4 regions of the Bacillus sp. AFS031507 genome follow, and region 1 is predicted to be linked to each of the others. Evidence: riboswitches for the same ligand, from Rfam matches in the RefSeq annotation. Region 1 holds a riboswitch; each other region holds the start of a gene.
The links. A riboswitch is a leader RNA that binds a small molecule or an ion and turns the genes downstream of it on or off. The one in region 1 is predicted to bind S-adenosylmethionine.
Positions count from the first base shown of each region.

Region 2: another riboswitch for S-adenosylmethionine. It lies ahead of COE25_RS02995 (O-acetylhomoserine aminocarboxypropyltransferase/cysteine synthase family protein); the one in region 1 lies ahead of COE25_RS10865 (methionine ABC transporter ATP-binding protein).
Region 3: another riboswitch for S-adenosylmethionine. It lies ahead of COE25_RS00155 (homoserine dehydrogenase); the one in region 1 lies ahead of COE25_RS10865 (methionine ABC transporter ATP-binding protein).
Region 4: another riboswitch for S-adenosylmethionine. It lies ahead of COE25_RS02595 (methionine biosynthesis PLP-dependent protein); the one in region 1 lies ahead of COE25_RS10865 (methionine ABC transporter ATP-binding protein).

Region 1 covers NZ_NUOW01000011.1:77,407-82,345, forward strand. Annotated here, with positions in the region: gene COE25_RS10860 (methionine ABC transporter permease) at 1-476, opposite strand, end outside; gene COE25_RS10865 (methionine ABC transporter ATP-binding protein) at 466-1,479, opposite strand; SAM riboswitch class I at 1,571-1,677, opposite strand; gene COE25_RS10870 (ABC transporter permease) at 1,964-3,109, opposite strand; gene COE25_RS10875 (ABC transporter permease) at 3,109-4,221, opposite strand; gene COE25_RS10880 (ABC transporter ATP-binding protein) at 4,235-4,939, opposite strand, start outside.
Region 2 covers NZ_NUOW01000002.1:221,876-226,814, reverse strand. Annotated here, with positions in the region: gene COE25_RS03035 (arsenate reductase family protein) at 1-102, shown strand, start outside; gene gcvH (glycine cleavage system protein GcvH) at 184-567, shown strand; gene COE25_RS03025 (YusG family protein) at 676-915, shown strand; gene COE25_RS03020 (toprim domain-containing protein) at 1,062-1,418, shown strand; gene COE25_RS03015 (thioredoxin family protein) at 1,426-1,734, shown strand; gene COE25_RS03010 (nuclease-related domain-containing protein) at 2,093-2,998, opposite strand; gene COE25_RS03000 (SCP2 sterol-binding domain-containing protein) at 3,237-3,596, shown strand; SAM riboswitch class I at 3,676-3,786, shown strand; gene COE25_RS02995 (O-acetylhomoserine aminocarboxypropyltransferase/cysteine synthase family protein) at 3,852-4,939, shown strand, end outside.
Region 3 covers NZ_NUOW01000001.1:25,902-30,840, reverse strand. Annotated here, with positions in the region: gene COE25_RS00165 (GNAT family N-acetyltransferase) at 1-257, shown strand, start outside; gene COE25_RS00160 (GNAT family acetyltransferase) at 277-951, shown strand; SAM riboswitch class I at 1,048-1,159, shown strand; gene COE25_RS00155 (homoserine dehydrogenase) at 1,264-2,502, shown strand; gene COE25_RS00150 (glycosyltransferase) at 2,735-4,582, shown strand; gene COE25_RS00145 (glycosyltransferase family 2 protein) at 4,613-4,939, shown strand, end outside.
Region 4 covers NZ_NUOW01000002.1:148,042-152,980, reverse strand. Annotated here, with positions in the region: gene COE25_RS02605 (bifunctional homocysteine S-methyltransferase/methylenetetrahydrofolate reductase) at 1-1,489, opposite strand, end outside; gene metC (cystathionine beta-lyase) at 1,486-2,679, opposite strand; gene COE25_RS02595 (methionine biosynthesis PLP-dependent protein) at 2,679-3,791, opposite strand; SAM riboswitch class I at 3,885-4,001, opposite strand; gene COE25_RS02590 (helix-turn-helix domain-containing protein) at 4,211-4,549, shown strand; gene COE25_RS02585 (NAD-dependent epimerase/dehydratase family protein) at 4,586-4,939, shown strand, end outside.

The sequences.
Region 1 (4,939 bases):
GTTAAGGTAATACCTGAGATAATTCCTGACCTTGCTTCAAGGAGCAGGACATCTTTAATAATCATTAACGGCGTAGCGCCGGCAGCTATCGCGGCTTCAATGACCCCTTTATCAATCTCCCTTAATGCATTCTCGACAATTCGGGCAAAAAAAGGAATCGAAGCTACAGAAAGCGAAACACTCGCAGCAGTTGGTCCAATTGTTGTACCCACTAGAAAATTGGTTAAGGGAATTAACGCCACCAATAAAATAATAAAAGGAATGGAGCGGACTAAATTAACAACAAAGCCCATGCAAAGTTGGATGACGCGATTTTGCAAAAACAAGCCTTTGTCGGTCACGTATAATAGAATCCCTACTGGCAAGCCAATGACTATCGCGATTACCAATGAGATGAGGATCATATAAATCGTTTGTAAAAATGCTGTATTAATATCAGGAATTAGTTCCAAAAGATGCTGAAAATCAAAGCCCATCACGTAACACCTCCACTTGCGCTGCCCGGTCTTCGATATACTGAAGTGCTGCTTTCACGTCTTCCTTTTGTCCCTTCAATTCCATAATAAAGATGCCTAGTGGCAATTCTTGAATATATTCAATCGATCCATGCAGGAAGTTCCCTTTTACGTTACATTGCTGGAGCATATCGGAAATAACGCCCTCTCCAGCGACTTTCCCCTTAAACATGACCTTGATAATCGGTCCTTCACAATTATTTAAAATGGTCTCCGGAACGTCAAAGGAAACAACACTGTCGATAAATTCTTTGGTCAGTTCTGCCTGAGGGTTGGCAAATATATCATATACCGCTCCCTCTTCAATGACCTTTCCTTCTTGCATAATCGCCATTCGATTACAAATTTCCTTGACAACATTCATCTCATGCGTGATTAAAACTATCGTAATATCGAGTTCTTTGTTAATTTTTTTCAATAAATTTAAGATCGATTTTGTCGTGGTTGGATCCAGGGCTGATGTTGCTTCATCACATAATAGTACCTTCGGATTATTAGCCAGCGCTCGTGCAATCCCTACCCGTTGTTTTTGTCCACCGCTCAGTTGGGAAGGATAAACATCCCTTTTATCCCCAAGACCCACCGTTGCAAGCAGTTCTTCCACCCGTTCTTTGATTTGGTTCTTTGGATAGTTGGCCGCTTTCAAGGAAAACACGATATTCTCAAACACCGTTTTTTGACTGATTAAATAAAAGTGTTGAAAAATCATCCCTATTTTTAATCGTGATAAGCGTAGATTCTCCCCCTTTAGTGAAGTAAGGTCAATACCATCAACAGTAATACTCCCTGATGTTGGTCGCTCCAACAGATTAATACAGCGCAAGAGCGAACTTTTTCCTGCACCTGAATAGCCGACAATTCCATAAATTCCGCCTCTTTGAACGGTTAACGAAACATCATCCACACCTTTTACCGTGCCATTTTTCGTATTGTAAACTTTCGAAAGATTCTGAATCTCAATCATACGATTACCTCTTTTTTAAAATGCAATATTTTGGATATAAAAAAATGCCCCTCTCAACTGAAAGGGACATCGAAATACAAGTGGATATTTCGACTTATCTTTCAGAATGATCGTCATTCTGCAGGAATTGGCACCTTCCCTGTAATGGGGGTTGCCGGACGTCATAGGGCCTAGTCCCTCAGTCGCTCTCGATAAGTTTCATCATTAAATTAAGATATTTAAGATATTACCAATCTATTTCAATCTTGTCAATCATCTGAAAATAGTATTCTAACATAATATGGATTTCCATTCCCATAAAATCAATCTAAATAGTTGGATTAACTATACTATACTCAACTATACTAGTCTATTCTATTTTTATTTTACCTGCATCTCATTCCGACCAGCCAAAAAAAAAGACAAGAGCAACTTTGCCCTCATCCGACGTTTACACTTTTCCACTTTATACATTAGCTGTGCGGAGGTCTGAACCACATATCTACTACACAAAAGTCTGTGTAGAATTATTTCTACTAAATCGATACACCGCAATCAAGAAAAACGCAGCAGCAAAGGCGAATAGAATCATGAAATTTAAATACAACCCGCTAAATTCATTTCCTTCCTGAAGCTTCGTTAACGTATCCAATGTCCAGCGCTGCGGCAGGAAATTAGCAATTTTCTGTAACGATTTCGGCATCACTTCCACCGGCCAGAAGCAGCCGGAAAGCATGACGGTCGGAGTGATAATTAAATTTTGCAAGGCGCCAGCGGCACTGCGGCTGTTTGAAAAAGAAACAATCATTAATGAGATCCCTACGGAAATCAATGAAAATAGCATCATGACGAACGCCGCTGACCAAAAGGACATATTGATGCCAATATCAAAGATACTTTTCATAATCGTTAACGTGATCAGCACCTGTATCGTCATCACAATCATGTTGACCATGACATTGGAGAAGATATACTTCCTGGAATTAATCGGTGTTGATAATAACCGAAAATAGGTGCGGTTTTCTTTTTCTAAAAGGATGATCTCGGACATATTGCAGGCCGACATCAGCATGATCATAATCAGGAAGCCAATCGTTTGGTTGGTCATAAACTTGTTTTTTGAAGAACCTTCTAAAGCATTTGTGGTCAGCTTATAATCTGTTTGCTGGTAATCCTGATACATCTGCTCAAAAGTCTGTTGATTACCGCCCGCAACATAACTGATCGTCGCAATATTATCGATATACTGATGTAAATAAGATTTCACGTATGCGGTAATTGCTGCACCCTTGATCGAGGTCAGTTGGATATGGTCAGGCTCCCCAGCCAAGACACTGTCAGAATATCCTTCTTCAAAGGTAATTACACTATCTAGATCGCCAGACGAGATTTGATCTTGAACATCAGCCGTGGTAATCTTGGAAATTTCCACATTCTCTAATCTTTTTAAAAATTGGATTGTATCCGTAGTAATCTCGCTAGGGTCCTGATTAACAATTCCAACATGAAGGATTGTTTTTTGATCGCCGCCATAGACGAGCAAGGAGATAAAAATCCCGATTAACGGCATACATAGATACATAATAATGTTTTTCTTTTTTCGAAACGTCACACGTAACGTGTTCTGAATTAACCAGAGGATATCCTTCATTATAGCCCCTCCCGTCTTTGCAAAGATATGATCGCCACGAGTAAAAATAAGAGCGCCCCGCCAAGATTGATCGTTAGCGCTGGAATAGCTGCCGCAAAGTCATTCGCATAAATAATCTTTGTCAGCGCTGTATTCATCCAGGTTAGCGGCGAAAGCTCAGTAATCAGCTTGAAAATGCCTTCTGGGTTGTCAATTTTAAAATAAGCTCCGCCAAAAAAGGACGATAACTGCACAAACAGCATGATGATCACTCTCGGACCTGCACTTGTTTTTGACAGGAAGCTGACGCCAATCCCCATGCTGACCGCAAACACGACTTCTGTTAGCAGAACAAGGAATACCAATCCAAGATGTTCGCCCCAGTTGGCTTTGAAAATAAGCTTGCTAAACAGGATGACGAGCAGGATACAGATGCTATTACTAACGAGACTCCCGAGTACTTTCCCGATGAAAATTTCACTTTTTCGTACTGGAGAAGCAATCAGGCGGTCCGCTGTCTTGCGAACTCTTTCGCTTACGATTAACGAGCTTGACGACATCGCACCGTAAAGAACAATCATCGTTGTGATGACAATTGCATAGTAATCTATCGATCCCGGCTGTTTATCGGGAAGCAGCGAAGTTTCCTTAATGAAATCCGCCGGCTTTTCACGCGTGAAGGCACTTTCCAGCTTTTCCGGAGCCACCTTCATGACTTCAGAAGCAATATTGTATTGATCGACAAAGGAGGCGAGCATCCCTTGCAGAATATTTCCTTCAATACTGGTCCCATTATTGACATAGAGCTGAATCCCTTTATCGGTTACTTCTATATAACCATCATAGTTACCTTGCTTCACTTCTTTTTCGCCATCGCTATGTTCAGTTGCTTTTTTAAAATGAAGCCCTGATTTTTCGGCCTCAGTGATAAAGTGAGGAAAGTACTCACCCTTCGTTGTATCTTTATATAAGACATCGATATCATCGACGCGCAGACTGGTCGTAAACGTGTTCGATAGTGCTGTTCCAAGGACGAGCATTAACACAATTGGGAAGGCTAACATAAAAAACAAGGTTCGGGTATCTCGGAAGTCTGTTTTAATACCCTTCCACGCGATATTGAGTATGTTCAAAGTGAGTCCCCCCTTATTGGTCACGTAGATTTCTACCCGTTAATGTTAAAAATACTGTTTCCAGGTTCGGTGCTTTTTCTTGTAAGGAGCGGATTTCGATCTGGCTGCTCATAAAATGCTCGATGATTTTGTTTAAGTTATTGACGCCCGTATCTGAGTTGATTTTAATCAAGTTTTCATCGACTGAAACAGCTTCGACCCCGTTTATTTCTTTAATCGATTCCAGGTTCACCTTTTCCGTTGATTTAACCTCAATCCAGACATCTTTTGTATTGGTAATGATCGACTTCAGTTGCTCCTGCGTTCCTTCAGCAATGATTTTCCCATGATCAATGATTGCAATCCGAGAACAGATCTCTTCGACTTCCTCCATATAGTGGCTCGTGTAAATAATCGTGCAGCCCATTTCATTCAGCCGTTTTACTGATGTAAGGATATAGTTCCGGGACTGTGGGTCAATCCCGACCGTTGGTTCATCCATAATGATGAGCTTTGGCCGGTGGGCTATTGCACAAGCAATATTTAGGCGGCGCTTCATCCCACCTGAAAAACTTTTCGGATAGCTTTTATGTTTATCCTGTAGGCCGACGAAATCAAGGGCCTCCTCGACTCGTTCATTTAATTCGGCACCACGCAGACCGTAAAGTCCAGCAAAGAATTTTACATTTTCATAAGCCGTCATATCCTCATAGATCGCCAAATCCTGCGGCACCATGCC
Region 2 (4,939 bases), on a different contig from region 1:
CTGGCTTCCGATGGCATGTTAATTAAACGGCCGATTTTAACAGATGGTGAACGTGTCACCGTGGGCTTTAAAGAAGAAGAGTATGAAAAAATGTGGCAATAAGCCTGCTCTTCCTTCATTACTAATGGGAATCGATTTATTTCGATGATAGATTTAAAAAAAAAACAATGGAGGTTTTTTAAGATGAGTACACCAAAAGAATTACGGTATTCAGAAGAACATGAATGGGTAAAGGTTGAAGGGGAAAAAGTGCGTGTAGGGATTACTGCTTTTGCACAACATGAATTAGGAGATATCGTTTTCGTTGAACTTCCAGAAGTTGGCGATGAGTTATCTGCGGACGAACCATTTGGAAGTGTTGAATCTGTAAAAACTGTTTCTGAGCTTTACGCTCCAGTTAGTGGTAAAGTCGTTGAAGTAAATGAAGATTTAAGTGATAGCCCTGAGTTTGTCAACGAATCTCCTTATGAAAAAGCATGGATGATTGTCATTGAATTATCAGACAGCAGTGAACTAGATAAGCTCATGACGGCTGAACAATATGAAGAAATGACTAAAGAAGGCTAATTAATCACGAAAAAGCACCTTGTCAAGGTGCTTTTTCTCTTAATTTCCCACTTTTTCTTCTACTATTTTAGGGAACCTTATAATAAATATATTGAAGAGGGTGGGAGTATGACGTTAAAGCAGCAAAGAGTCGATGTTACCGATCGAGTGATTGGCAAAATGAATAATGGGGAAATGGAACTGTTTCTTGATAATACACCGATTGGAAAAATGAAGCTTTCAGATCACATGCAAGTAGAATTAGAGCATCATTTTGAAGTGGATCAACAAAAAATCTATCAACATGTCACGACAACAGAAAACCCAAATGCAAAATATACAGATTGTGATGATGGAGGATGGTGTTAACTAGGTAAATTTCACGTGAATTCTGAGGCAAATCCCTATTTTTAAAATGACAATAATGATAAAGTTAACATAGGCAGAAGAATGCACACGTAATCAATATTTTAGAATATGTTAACATAAACAACTTCTAATACAGGTGATGGATGATGAATGATTCGTATGTTGACAAAGTTCTTATTGTCGAAGGAAAATCAGATAAAAATAAGGTCAAAAGAATTGTTAAGGAACCAGTAGAAATTATTTGTACCAATGGTACGATCAGTATCACAAAATTAGATGAACTAATTGAATTTCTTGAGGATAAGGATGTCTATATTCTTGTGGATGCCGACTCCTCAGGTGAAAAGCTTCGCAAACAGTTAAAACGAGAATTTCCACAAGCGGAACATTTGTATATTGACCGGATGTATCGTGAGGTGGCAACTGCGCCAGTGCACCATTTGGCAACCGTTCTAATAGGGGCGAATATCGATGTTCATACTGAATTTTTAGAAATGGGTTAAAAGATATATGAACGAATGGAATCGAACAGATTTATCTGCCTTTCTTGAAAAAAAGGCGACCGGGTTAGTCTATTTTTATACACCCATGTGCGGTACCTGTCAGGTAGCTTCAAAAATGCTGCAGGTCATTGAGCAACTAGTAGAGTTAGATATGGGAAAAATGAATTTAAATTTCTACCCAGACCTTGCTAGGGATTTTGCAATTGAAAGTGTCCCTTGCCTATTATTTGTTCAAGCCGGCAAGATAAAAGAAACCCTCTACGCTTTTCAATCAGTTCCATTTTTGCTTGAAAAAATAAAACAACATTTATACTAAGCAGATGCGCAAAGTGCATCTGCTTTTTGAATAAGTGTGCTTCCAGTGATCACAAAAATCTAATTGTGCCCGAGAGAGGAAAAAAAGTATCACCGCGGTCACAAAAAATTATAATTGTGCCCGAGAGAGGAAAAAAGTATCACCGCGGTCACAAAAAAATCTAATTGTGCCCGAGAGAGGGAAAAAAGAGTCACCGCGGTCACAAAAAATTATAATTGTGCCAAATAGAGGCAAAAAAGTATCACCGCGGTCACAAAAAAATTTAATTGTGCCCGAGAGAGAGAAAAAAGAGTCACCGCGGTCACAAAAAATTATAATTGTACCCTTATAATAAAAAGTTAAATGGCCATATTCCGTTTTATTCAAAAAAAGAGCCCTTTGTCTTACCTGTTATTCTTAAGTTTTCCAGTAAGATTCTTCTAATGGTTTTCTTTGAAGCGCTACCCTGGCTCCAATCATAAATCACTTTGGGAGTAATGCGCAAATTAGGAAAAAGCAGCTTAATTTCCTCCACAACACGTAAAACGGCATGATCAATCACTTCGTGACAACCGCAATCCTTACACACAAGTTTATTATTTACAACAGTAGTCTTCAATGAGAGGCAGACCCGACAAATGTTACCTTTTTTTAATTTGCCATAGTCATATGGAGGTAACCTATCATAAGGTAATTCAATTTGATGCATCGAAACCAGTTGGTCAGCTAGCTTTTTGTGCATCCCATTTAATGTTGACGGTCTCCTATTTAAATTGTGCATAAAGCGAGGGAGCTGATTTGGGTAGATAATGGGTTCATTAAGTGGAGCTTTATAACAGGTGAAATGGGGGTTGATAAAAACTACATAAGCCTCAATAGGGATTCGATACCCAAGGCTTTCTAACAGCTGGCGGAGTAGGGATTCGCTTCGTTGTAGTTGGTGCAGGGGATTTTTGTATTCCTTTTTGGGTAGAGCATAGAATCGGTCACCTTCAAAATAAAAGTCACCTTCATAATTTTTTACTTCAAAAAGATAGAGCGGGTCTTGAGTAATCATCACTGTATCAAGTTGGAATTTACCATTATTAGTTTCCAGTAACAGGTCGTTTAGAATATAACTTGGACACTGAGGCTTCTCTGTCAATGAGTCAAACATAACTTCACCTTCAAATCCTTTCACAAGGTTACGAAAGCGAATTTTATCCTTTTCAGCTAATTTCATTCGCGAGTTTAGAAATCTTAAAATTTTAATTTCATCTGCTTCAATACGGTCTTTAAAACTCATAATCCACATCCCTTCGATTTCGAATCTAACTTTATTTTACAAAATGCTGCCCACAAACTTGATGTTATGTATGAATAAATTTCAACACTTTTTAAAAAAATCTCTCCATCCGACATATTTCTCAGGAAATCTCCGTAAATCCCCTCCAAAAGGTTGATAATTGTCGACCACTTTAAAGAGGATTTCATGCTCCGCTCCTGTATATTTAATATAAGAGAGCAGACCGGAGTGGTGGATTATGATAGAGATGCTGAAAAACTTTCAATTAGCAATCAAACAGCAAAGGCATGTTCTGCCGTTACTAGAACATATCGATTTGCGAGTGAATTTGGTTTGTGAACAAAATATTTTTCAGATTATCATAAAGAATGGAGAAATTTTCATACTTCATGATAGCGAAGAGACACGAACAATATCCGAAATCCGCGGTGACCTTAAGGCAATGAAACAACTACTTGAAGGGAAGGAACGGTTAAGGGCCCTTGAACATAACGGCCAACTAAGTATTTCCGCTCCAATTCGTACCACATTATTGCTAGAATCCATCTTCTATTTGACAAAGGCACAGGAAAATTTTTCAAAAATCACAAATTTCTAATCAGAGCTATTGACTCGGAATTGAACTTACTGTAAAGTTTTAGGTGAATAATCAGATAATAAAGACAATTGAATAAACATTCTTATCGAGAGTGGCGGAGGGACTGACCCTATGAAGCCCGGCAACCGGTTTATAACACAATCACACGGTGCTAAATCAAGCAGAGCGCTGATGCTCTGAGAGATGAGGAGAGAGACCCCCTCTTCTTTGAAGCAGGGGTTTTGTTTGTTGAATTGCAAAAAAGGAGGAAGTAGTATGGGTGAAAATCAAAAGAAGTATCGTTTTGAAACATTGAGTGTTCATGGTGGATTGTCTCCGGATCCGGTAACGGGGGCTCGTGCCGTTCCGATTTATCAAAACAACGCCTATCAATTTAAGAATACAGAGCATGCGGCAAACCTATTTAGCTTAGCGGAACCTGGTTACATATACACACGTATTCACAACCCTACTACTACTGTTTTTGAAGAAAGAGTAGCATTATTGGAAGGCGGCGTTGGTGCCCTAGCAGTTGCTAGCGGTATGGCAGCGATTACCCTCGCCATTTTAAATATTGCTGAAGCTGGCGATGAAATCGTATCGGCATCAAATCTCTATGGCGGAACATATAATCTTTTTGCAGTGACTCTTCCAAAATACGGGATTAAAGTGAAATTTGTTGATCCTGAAAATCCGGAAAACTTCCGTGCGGCCATTACCGACAAAACAAAGGCTGTTTTCGCTGAAACGATTGGTAACCCAAGCCTTTGTGTACTTGATATTGAAAAAGTTGCCAATATTGCCCATGCCGCAGGTGTTCCATTAATTATTGATAACACCTTTGCCACTCCATACCTGTGCCGGCCAATTGAATATGGTGCCGATATTGTGGTTCATTCTGCCACCAAATGGCTCTTAGGAAATGGAACAACTACAGGTGGAGTTATAGTCGATGGTGGGAAGTTCGATTGGAATTCGCCGCGATTCTCTGGTTTTACAACGCCAGATGCCAGCTACCATGACCTGGTTTATGCCGAAGCCTTAGGTGCTATCGCCTTTATTATCAAAGCCCGTGTCCAATTGCTGCGTGACTTAGGACCGGCATTAAGTCCGCAAAATTCCTTCCAGTTTATCCTTGGTCTTGAAACACTGCATGTTCGCATGAAGGAGCATGTGGCTAATACAAAAGAAGTGGTGGAATATTTATCCAATCACCCTGCTGTGGAATGGGTATCTTATCCAGGACACCCATCACACCCAGATTATGAATTAGCCAAAAAGTACTTGCCAAAAGGTGCAGGTTCCATGGTTGTTTTCGGGATTAAAGGCGGTAAAGAAGCAGGAGCCAAATTAATCGATTCGAT
Region 3 (4,939 bases), on a different contig from region 1:
TGTACCATGTTGTGATAGAAAAAGAGTTATATCGATTACTTGGCGGGGGCAGAATGCCAGGATATCATAAAAAAGCTGATATCATGACACCAGGACAATATTTAGATGCAACAATTAAAGGGGAAGTTCAAGATCCTGTTATCACTTTCTTGCTGCATTGTGGTCGTGTGCCAATAGGGATTATTGAAAATTATCTCGAGGATGATGAATCCTGCAATTATGCTGCATTAATGGAATGGAAAAACCCTTTTAGATGAGTGAGAGGAATGAATCATAATGGAATATATTAGAATAACCAGTATAGCAGACCCTAATTTTAAAAAGCTTCATAACTTAATGGGAGAAATTTTTCCTCCAGAAGAAGTATTAGAATATGAGCTATGGAAAGAGCCATTAGAAGATCCGAGTATTCGCGTGTTTGTTGCTGTCGATGGAGACGAAGTCACAGGAGCAACTGAATATCGTTATTATCCGGATTGGAATATTGCTATGACAGATTTTACAATCATCAGTAAACCAGGCTTAAGCCTTGGCCGTTTTTTAGCGCATAACCGTTTAAAGGATTTACAACAATTAGCTAAAGAAAATGGTAACGAGCTATTCGGGATGTTTGCAGAAATATACGATCCGTACCGGGTTGAACAACACGAATTTGGTGGAGTAAAGGTTATGGATCCATATGTCCGACGTGAAGTTCTCTCCCATTTGGGTTATAAACGCATTGATTTTTCATATGTTCATCCTTCCTGGAAAAACAATGGGGAAGCTGTAGCAGGTCTAGATTTATGTTTCATGCCAATTCAAGATGAAGGACTTAATTCACTACCAGCAAACCTGGTAAAGGATTTTCTGACGACATACTATTCAATTCTTACAAATAAGCCGAAGGATTGGCTCGAAATGATAGATCGACTGGGGAAAAAGGAATTTGTCTCCCTATTACCACTTTAATAAAAAGAAATTTCAAATAATATTGACAACTATCTTGGAATCAACTAGAATTCTCTTTATAACTTGGAAATTTAATGAAAAACTAACTAAATAAAACTCTTATCCAGAGCGGCGGAGGGACTAGGCCCGATGAAGCCCGGCAACCATCAAGGTAATTCTTGAAAAGGTGCTAATTCCTGCAGGTTATTTTTAACCTGACAGATAAGAGGAGGAAATCTACCCTCTTCTTATGAAGAGGGTTTTTCTTATTTATATGATATTAAAAGAAACAACCTATTGGTCATGTCTAATATTATTTAAGGGGTGGAAAGCATGTCTGTCATTAAAGTGGCAATTCTAGGCTTTGGTACAGTGGGTGAAGGGGTATATAAAACAATACAATCCCACGCTGATGAACTAACTAATGTTTTAGGAAGAAAAGTAGAAGTAGCTGCAGTGCTAATAAAAAATAAACAAAAAACAAGAGACATAAGTGAAGATGTTTTAATAACTACAGATTTTGCCGAAATTCTTAAACTACCTCAACTGGATGTTGTTGTCGAAGCAATAGTCGACAAAGAACAACCCTTTACTTTTTTAAAACAAGCTATACAAAGTGGTTGCCACATAATCACAGCAAATAAAGAGATGTTTGCACATCACGGTAATGAGCTGCTCAAGCTAGCAGAGAGTCATAAAGTTTCAGTCGGTTTCGAAGCAACAGTTGCGGGAGGAATTCCAGTTATTCAAACCCTTAGGCAGCTATTAAATGTTAACCGTGTTCGTACCGTACAAGGCATTCTTAACGGGACATCAAATTTCATTCTTACTGAAATGCGGGAGAAAAAACAGTCCTTTGTTGCTGCGCTTAGTTTAGCACAAGGGAAGGGGTATGCTGAAGCGGATCCAACCAACGATGTGGAGGGGTTTGATGCTTTTTATAAAACAATAATTCTCAGCAGAATAGCTTTTGGTATAGAACCAAATTGGCAGGATGTTGAACGGGAAGGAATTACTTCGATCACAAGTGAATTAATCGAATCAACTGAAAAGCTAGGGTTAAGGTTTAAACATATTGCAAGTATTAATAAGATAGGTGATCAAATTAATGCAACGGTTAGACCGGTTCTTGTTGGAAAGTCGCATCCTTTTTATTCCGTTGAAGGGGTAGAAAATGCGGTAAATATTCATTCTGATATCGTTGGTAGTATTACTTTGCAAGGACCTGGAGCTGGGATGTATCCAACTGCTAGTGCTGTTATCGAAGATTTGGTCTATGTCTGTCAAAATCGGCCTTCAAATAAGAATTTCAAAGAAACAATTGCATTATGTGATGGAGAGAAAAAAGAGGATGTAGAAGGCTTATGGTTAATTCAAGGTCTCTCAAAAAATTATAAAAACCCTTTGATTACATGGATTACTCAAGCTATTGATGAGACAGCCATTATCCGGGCAACAAAGGAAGAAATTGAACGTTTAATTAATGACCAGCAGCCAAGGTGTTACTTTCAAATAATAGGTGAGTATGAAACAGAGAACAAAATTAGTGAGGTAACCTTAGCTGCCCTTTAAGTTAAAGGAATGTAGCGAGCAAGCGGTTATTCCCGAAAGAGCATTTAGGTGCTCTTTTTTTATGAAGAATTACTACTCACTTATGTGTATGGTATTTATTAATATCTATAAAAATATTAAACAAAACATCCTTTAACTGGGGATAAGTTTAGTCAAAATTAAATGGTATTCATATTGTGTAAAAGCTTGACCAAATGGATTTTTTTAAAAAAAGAAAATGAAGAGGTGCATCATGTTAGGGAATAGCTTAAATGGACGTTTATTAACGAATCTGAATAATACATTCACCTATGAGTTTTGGGTAATGCCTGAAAGCGTTCATCGTATCGATAAACAAACACGTGATAGGCCCGCAGATGTAAATGGAAAAAATTATATCATAGGACCTGGACATGGAGTGTCCGATAATGATGCTGGGGTTAGTGTTTCAGTTGGATTAAATGGGATAACGGTCTATGAACATACTAAGAAAAATATCTATGCAGTGTTAGTCTATGAAGCTATTATTAATCAGCTCATTCATGTTGCTGTTGTCTATGATGATAGAGAGCCCCAGCTATTCATTAATGGGAAGTTTGTAAAAAAAGGTGAACGAAGCCCTAAATCATTTGTATACCCATCGGGGATGATTGGGGGGCAACCTGGTCTTTTCTTTAATGGAGATATCAACGAGATTAGGCTTTGGAATCACTGCCGGACAGAACAAAATCTTAATAATTATTTGAATAAAAAGCTCACTGGAAGTGAAGCAGAGCTATATGGTGTTTGGCCAACTCCACCTGTAAATGAACTAGAAACAAAAAAGGCAAATGCAAAAACCAAAACCCGCAAAATAAAAAAGCGTCCTTCTGCTAAAGAGCGACAAAATGAAATCCCCCTAGTAAGTAAGAACGAAGATATTGAAGTCAGTATTATTATTCCTTCCCTCAATAAATATCCACTCAATCTATTTACTCTCTATTCATTGGAATACCAAACATTCAATCCTTCAAAAATGGAAGTTATCTTTATAGATGATGCTTCAACAGACCAAACGGAAGAAAAGGTAAAGGGCTATAAGCCTCCGTATCATTTTAAATTTATACGTAATAAAAAGAATCTTGGAAGAGCTAAGGTTCGAAATTTAGGCATTCGTTCTGCAAGAGGAAGCATTCTTATTTTTCTAGATGCAGAAATGATTACAGAACCCGATTTTGTTGAAAGACATCATAAGCTCCACCAATCAAATAGTAAGCTTATTATATCAGGTGCAATGCATTCAAGAGTTATCCACTCATGTATCTTTCCTGAATTTACTCAAAAGAAGATAAACAAAATCTCAACTATATCTAAAAATAACCAGGAGATTTATTCGAGGATTAAAGACTTTAAATATCCAAGTAAAGAACCGTATCAGTTGTTAGAAAAAAAAGATATTGAAAAGAAAGTATTTAAGAATTTAGGTGTTGAAGTATACCCATGGTTCCAACAGATAACCCGCAATTTTCCTGCTGATTTAGAAGGGTTTGCGTTTCCATGGATGGCTTTTCTAACAGGGAATGTGTCCATTCGTAAAGAGTTTATTATTGAGGCGGGATTGTTCGATGAAGACTTTGTCAAGTACGGTTACGAAGATTGGGAAATAGGTTATCGTTTATATAAAATGGGCGCCAAATATATTGTTAGAAACGATTTGATCACGTACCATCAAGAACATCCTGTTGGAGAAAGTAAATGGAATGAGGCAATTAACAATCTGGGACTGTTTTTGAAAAAGCATCATGACATCGATGTTCTAATTCTTGGAATAGAGATATCAGGTCTAGCAGATTTATTAACGATGAATAAGGTATTAAGCGAATATAAGTTACTCGTTCAATCCCATCCAGAGCGATTTCTAAAATTCCAAGAAAAATTCATTTGCATCCTTGAAACAATCCTCCTTATACTTCAAATCGACATCCGTCACATAAATATCTTAGGAGCTGCAGGCTTTAGCTCTGACGACAGAAAAGAACTTCAAGAAGATATTAATTCAATCAAAGGTCTAAACAAGTTTACAAAATTAACTTCCCTTTTAGAAAAGATCAAGATCTCTTAAAAAAATTCTCCAAGGTAAAGGAGTGAAAGTGTGGTTTCCATTATTACATGTACAATAAGAGAAGAAAATATCAAAAATGTTTTCAAAAATTATAAACAGCAATCCTGGAAGGATAAAGAACTGATTATTATCTTAAATAAGGATTCTATGAATATTGATAGATGGATCAAAAAGGCAAGGAAATATCGTAATGTCCAGATTTATCAGCTACACGAAAAAGCAACCTTAGGTGACTGCTTAAATTTTGGGATTATGAAAGCAAGTCATGATATTATTGCAAAATTTGATGACGATGATTATTACGGGCCTGACTACATTAAAAGTTCGATGGATGCTTTTAAAAATAAAGATATTTCT
Region 4 (4,939 bases), on a different contig from region 1:
GGGAAATAAAGTAATCTGCCCCATAATGAACTTTTTTCTCAAGTCTCTTCACTGCTTTCTCCAGTGAGCGGACATTGGGATTAAAGGCTGCCGCAATGCTAAAGTCTGTCTTTTGCCCCAGATCTTTCCCTGAAAAAGACAATCCTTCATTCAACTGCTTAATCATTTGAATAAGTTCAAAGGAGGACACATCGTAAACAGATGATGCACCTGGAAAATCTCCTACTCTTGCAGGATCACCAGTAATAGCAAGAACATCATTCATCCCAAGCGTATGCAGACCCATTAAATGCGATTGCAATCCGATAATATTGCGGTCACGGCACGCAATATGAATGAGCGGACGCATTCCTAAGTCCTGTTTCACTAAATAGCCCAGCGATTCGTTGGAAATTCGGACCGTTGCTAGTGAATTATCAGCTAGGGTAATCGAATCGATTCCCGCTTCTTTTAAGGCTTTAGCTCCTTGGAAAAACTTTGTTGTATCTAGTTTTCTAGGAGGATCTAATTCAACTATAACCGATGGTCTCTCTTTCACAATATCCTGTAGGGGAGTGTATTCCCTTTTAGAAGAATGAGATTCAACGATTATCTTCTTTGGTTTTAATTTTACTATTTTTTCAGTGACTGGAACACTGTTTTTTAGTTCAGAAGCATATGCTCTAATATGGTCAGGAGTGGTTCCGCAGCATCCGCCAAGTAACCGTACACCTTGGTTACGGAAAGCTTTTGCTGAATTTCGGAAATAATCGGCATCTCCTTCATAATGAAACTTTCCGTCCGTATAGGCAGGGAGACTGGCATTTGGGTAGGCAGATAGAAAAGCATGTGCTGGTAATTCAATCTGTTCTAACGCTAATAGCATATGATGGGGGCCAAGACGGCAATTTAGCCCGACCACATCGGCTCCCAGGCCTTCAAGTCTTTTTAAGGCGTCATTGACAGGAGTTCGATCCTGCATAAGCCCGGGCTCTTGATGGGAGACCTGCGCAATAATCGGCAGCTTTGTTTCCTTTCTAGCAATCGTTAGAACGGTTTCAAGCTCTTCAAAATCGTAAAAGGTTTCAAGCAATAAGCCATCCACTCCTTCAAGAAGGAGACAATATAATTGTTCCCGGAAGCTTCGCTTTAATTCTTCTATAGAAATGGAATCCGGCTTAATTCCTCGATTTCCACCAATAGTTCCAAGGACGTACGTATCGTTTTGGGCAGCTGCCTTTTTGGCAATAGAGACGGCTGCACTGTTAATTTCCTTTACAGAATCCTCCAAACCATACCTCTGCAGCTTTAAATAGTTTGCCGCATAAGTATTAGTCTGAATCACGTCAGCACCTGCATCAATATAGGCTTTATGGATAGTTTGGATGTGTCCGGGCTGGGAAAGATTCAGTTCCTCCAAACAACTGTCCTTACCAAAGGAATACAATAGAGTACCCATTGCTCCATCAGCAATTAAGATTTGATTTTTTAATTTATCTAAAAAACTCATGATGATTCTCCTTGATGTAATACCAATTGTGTTTTGCGAACTTGCTCTAGTGCTTGTGAAAAATCCTTCATTAAATCATCAGGATTTTCAAGTCCGACCGATAATCGAACCAGACTATTTGTAATCCCGCGCTTCTCTCGCTCTTCTTGAGGCATGGCTGCATGGGACATTTTTGCTGGATAGGAAAGAATCGATTCTACCGCTCCGAGACTGACAGCAAATACAGGAATTTTTACATTGGCAAGAAAGGTGCGAAGTGCATCTTCATTAGCTAATTCAAACGATAAGACCGCTCCTGGACCAGCTGCTTGCGTTTTCTGAATTTGATATTGTGGGTGACTTTCCAACCCTGGGTAATGAACCTTTTCAACAAGCGGATGAGCATCTAAAAATTCCGCTAGTTTAATAGCCGATTTTTGTGATTGTTCCAGTCGGACGTGCAGCGTTTTGATCCCTCTTAAAACGAGCCATGCATCTTGAACACCCAAAATCGCCCCAAACCCATTTTGCAAGAAACCTAATCTTTTCGCCAAGTTTTCGTCTTTGACGACAGCAAGTCCGGCAACGACATCACTATGACCCGATAAAAATTTCGTCGCGCTATGGAGCACGACATCGGCACCTAACTCCAATGGACGTTGGTGGGAGGGGGTAAGGAAGGTGTTATCGACAAATGTTAACGCGCCCGTCTCCTTAGCTAAATTGCTAATTGCCTTAATGTCAGTCACTTTCATTAATGGATTCGATGGAGTTTCCACATAGAACGCTTTTGTATTTGCCTGAATGGCTTGTTTTACTTCATTTAAATTCGTCATATCGACGAAGGTATGTTCAATTCCGAGCCGCGTGAGGACCTCTGTGACCATCCGAAATGTACCGCCGTAAACATCTTCCGTAATGACAATATGATCACCTGCAGATAACAGGAGAAATGCCGTCGAAATGGCGGCCATACCAGATGAGAAGGCAAAGCCTTTTAACCCGCCTTCAAGTTCAGCAATGACATCTTCTAGTGCTTCCCTTGTCGGATTTAAACTGCGGCCATAATCGTACTTGCCAAACTGATCGAAATCAGATTGGTGAAAAGTGGATGCATGCTGTATGGGTACACTAACCGCTCCTGTTGTAGGATCAATTTTGTGCTTATTATGAAGGAGCCTGGTTTCAAATGTGTATTCTTCGTGTGCCATTATGCAATCACTCCTTCTTGAACATGGGCAAAAGCTTTTTCCAAATCTTCAATTATGTCTTGTGAATCCTCAAGTCCAACGGAGAAACGCAATAAACGATTGCAGACACCGGATTGAATTCGGATTTCTTCTGGAATATCCGCATGGGTTTGCGTTGCTGGATAAGTGATAAAGCTTTCCGTTCCACCTAAACTTTCCGCGAAGCTGATTAGATTTAAGCCTTGTAGAAATGGATTAACCCAAGCTTCATCCTTGATTCTAAAGGAAACCATTCCGCCCCGTCCCGGATAGAGGACATCTGTGACAGCATCATGCTGGGAAAGAAATTCGACGATATTCTTAGCATTTTTTTCATGTCTTTCCATTCGAAGTGATAATGTTTTCATACCGCGCATTAATAACCAGGAATCGAATGGGCTCAGAACAGCCCCGGCACCATTATGATGGAAAGCCAATGCTTCACAAAGCTCTTTTCCTTTAGCGACAATAAGCCCGGCTAGAACATCATTATGACCGCCTAGGTATTTCGTCGCGCTGTGGATAACAATATCAGCTCCAAGGGTAATCGGCTGTTGTAAAAGTGGGGTATAGAAAGTGTTGTCCACAATTAACAAAAGTCCATGTTCCTTGGCAATTTTTGAAACAGCGGCAATATCTGATTCCTGCATAAGTGGATTGGTTGGTGTCTCAAGGAAGATGGCCTTTGTTTGCGGCGTAATTTTTTTTTCAATCTCTTCCGGACAACAGGTATTAACATATTGACTCTTCAAGCCCCATTTTTGATAGCCTTTTTCTAATAAACGGTAGGTACCGCCATATAAATCCTCACTGACCAGCCATTCATCTCCAGATTGGAATAAAGAAAGAATCGTTAAGATTGCTGCCATACCAGAGCTGCAGGCAAATCCTTGATCCCCGCACTCTAAATCAGCAATTGTTTTTTCTAGGAGCTGACGCGTTGGGTTTCCTGTGCGGGTATAGTCGAACCCAGTGGATTGCCCGATACCTTCATGACGAAAGGCTGTTGAAAAGTATACAGGTGGGTTAACGGTTCCAGTTGTTGTCTCACTGCGGTTTCCTATTTGGGCAAGTTTCGTTTCAATTTTGTACATGATGACCACTCCTTGTGTAGTAAATATAATAAATAAAAAAAGCCTTCTTTTTATAAGAAGAAGGCTTTTGTAAGTACGACCAAAAAGTCATTCTTCTTATCTTGCAAATTAACGACTAATTTGCAGGACTTAGCACCTTTTCAATGAGTGTAGCCATTGATGGTTGCTGAGGTGTCTTCGGGCCATTCCCTCAACCTCTCTTGATAAGAAAATTAATATTTAGATTATTTATAAAATTTACTACAACTTAGCGGTGGTGTCAATTTATTTTATTAAAAATGAGTTAATGGTTAAGTATTGTTCGTAATAAAGCACTTACCAAAAGTATAAAGTGATTATTATCGTTCTTTACAGAGAACTAATTGTTTACTATAATGATATTTAAGAGAGGAGTGAAAATTTATTTTAGGAGGCACATTATGTTAGGAAATATAATTCAAAAATTAAGGAAAGAAAAAAACCTTACCTTATCTCAATTAGCTGAGAAAACATCTATCTCAAAATCTTACTTAAGTCAAATCGAAAGGAATATCCAGAGTAACCCTTCAATTGAAATTTTGGGGAAAATAGCCAAAGTACTAGATGTAGACATACAAACACTTTTAAGCCAAGATACCGCAAAATCTGATACAAATGATAATGGTAAAGGGAATGTAAAAAATTGGAAGATTTTTATAAATATTGCACTAGAATCTGGATTGATAAATGAGAAAGACTTAATTGAGTTAAGAAACGCCCTACAAAAAGGCAAAAAATAGTTATAACAATTAGACAAAATATATAGAGGTGAAAATATGAGGGTCCTTGTAACTGGTGGTTATGGCTTTATAGGTTCCTTTGTTGCTGAAAGATTTTTTAAGGAAGGTGATGAAGTCTACATTATTGATAACCTTTCTACAGGAAATAAGGATAATGTGAAGTTCAATCATAAATTTTATCAATTAAACGTAGAAGACCAAATGTGTGAGGGGGTATTCCAATCTAATCGATTTGATGTAGTTATTCATCTGGCAGCACAAGTAAATGTCGGAACATCAATGGTGAACCCATACCTAGATTCTCAATCAAACATCCTAGGATTGACAAATATACTTCAATTATCACACAAATATGGAGTGAAAAAAGTAGTATTTGCTTCTTCAGCAGCC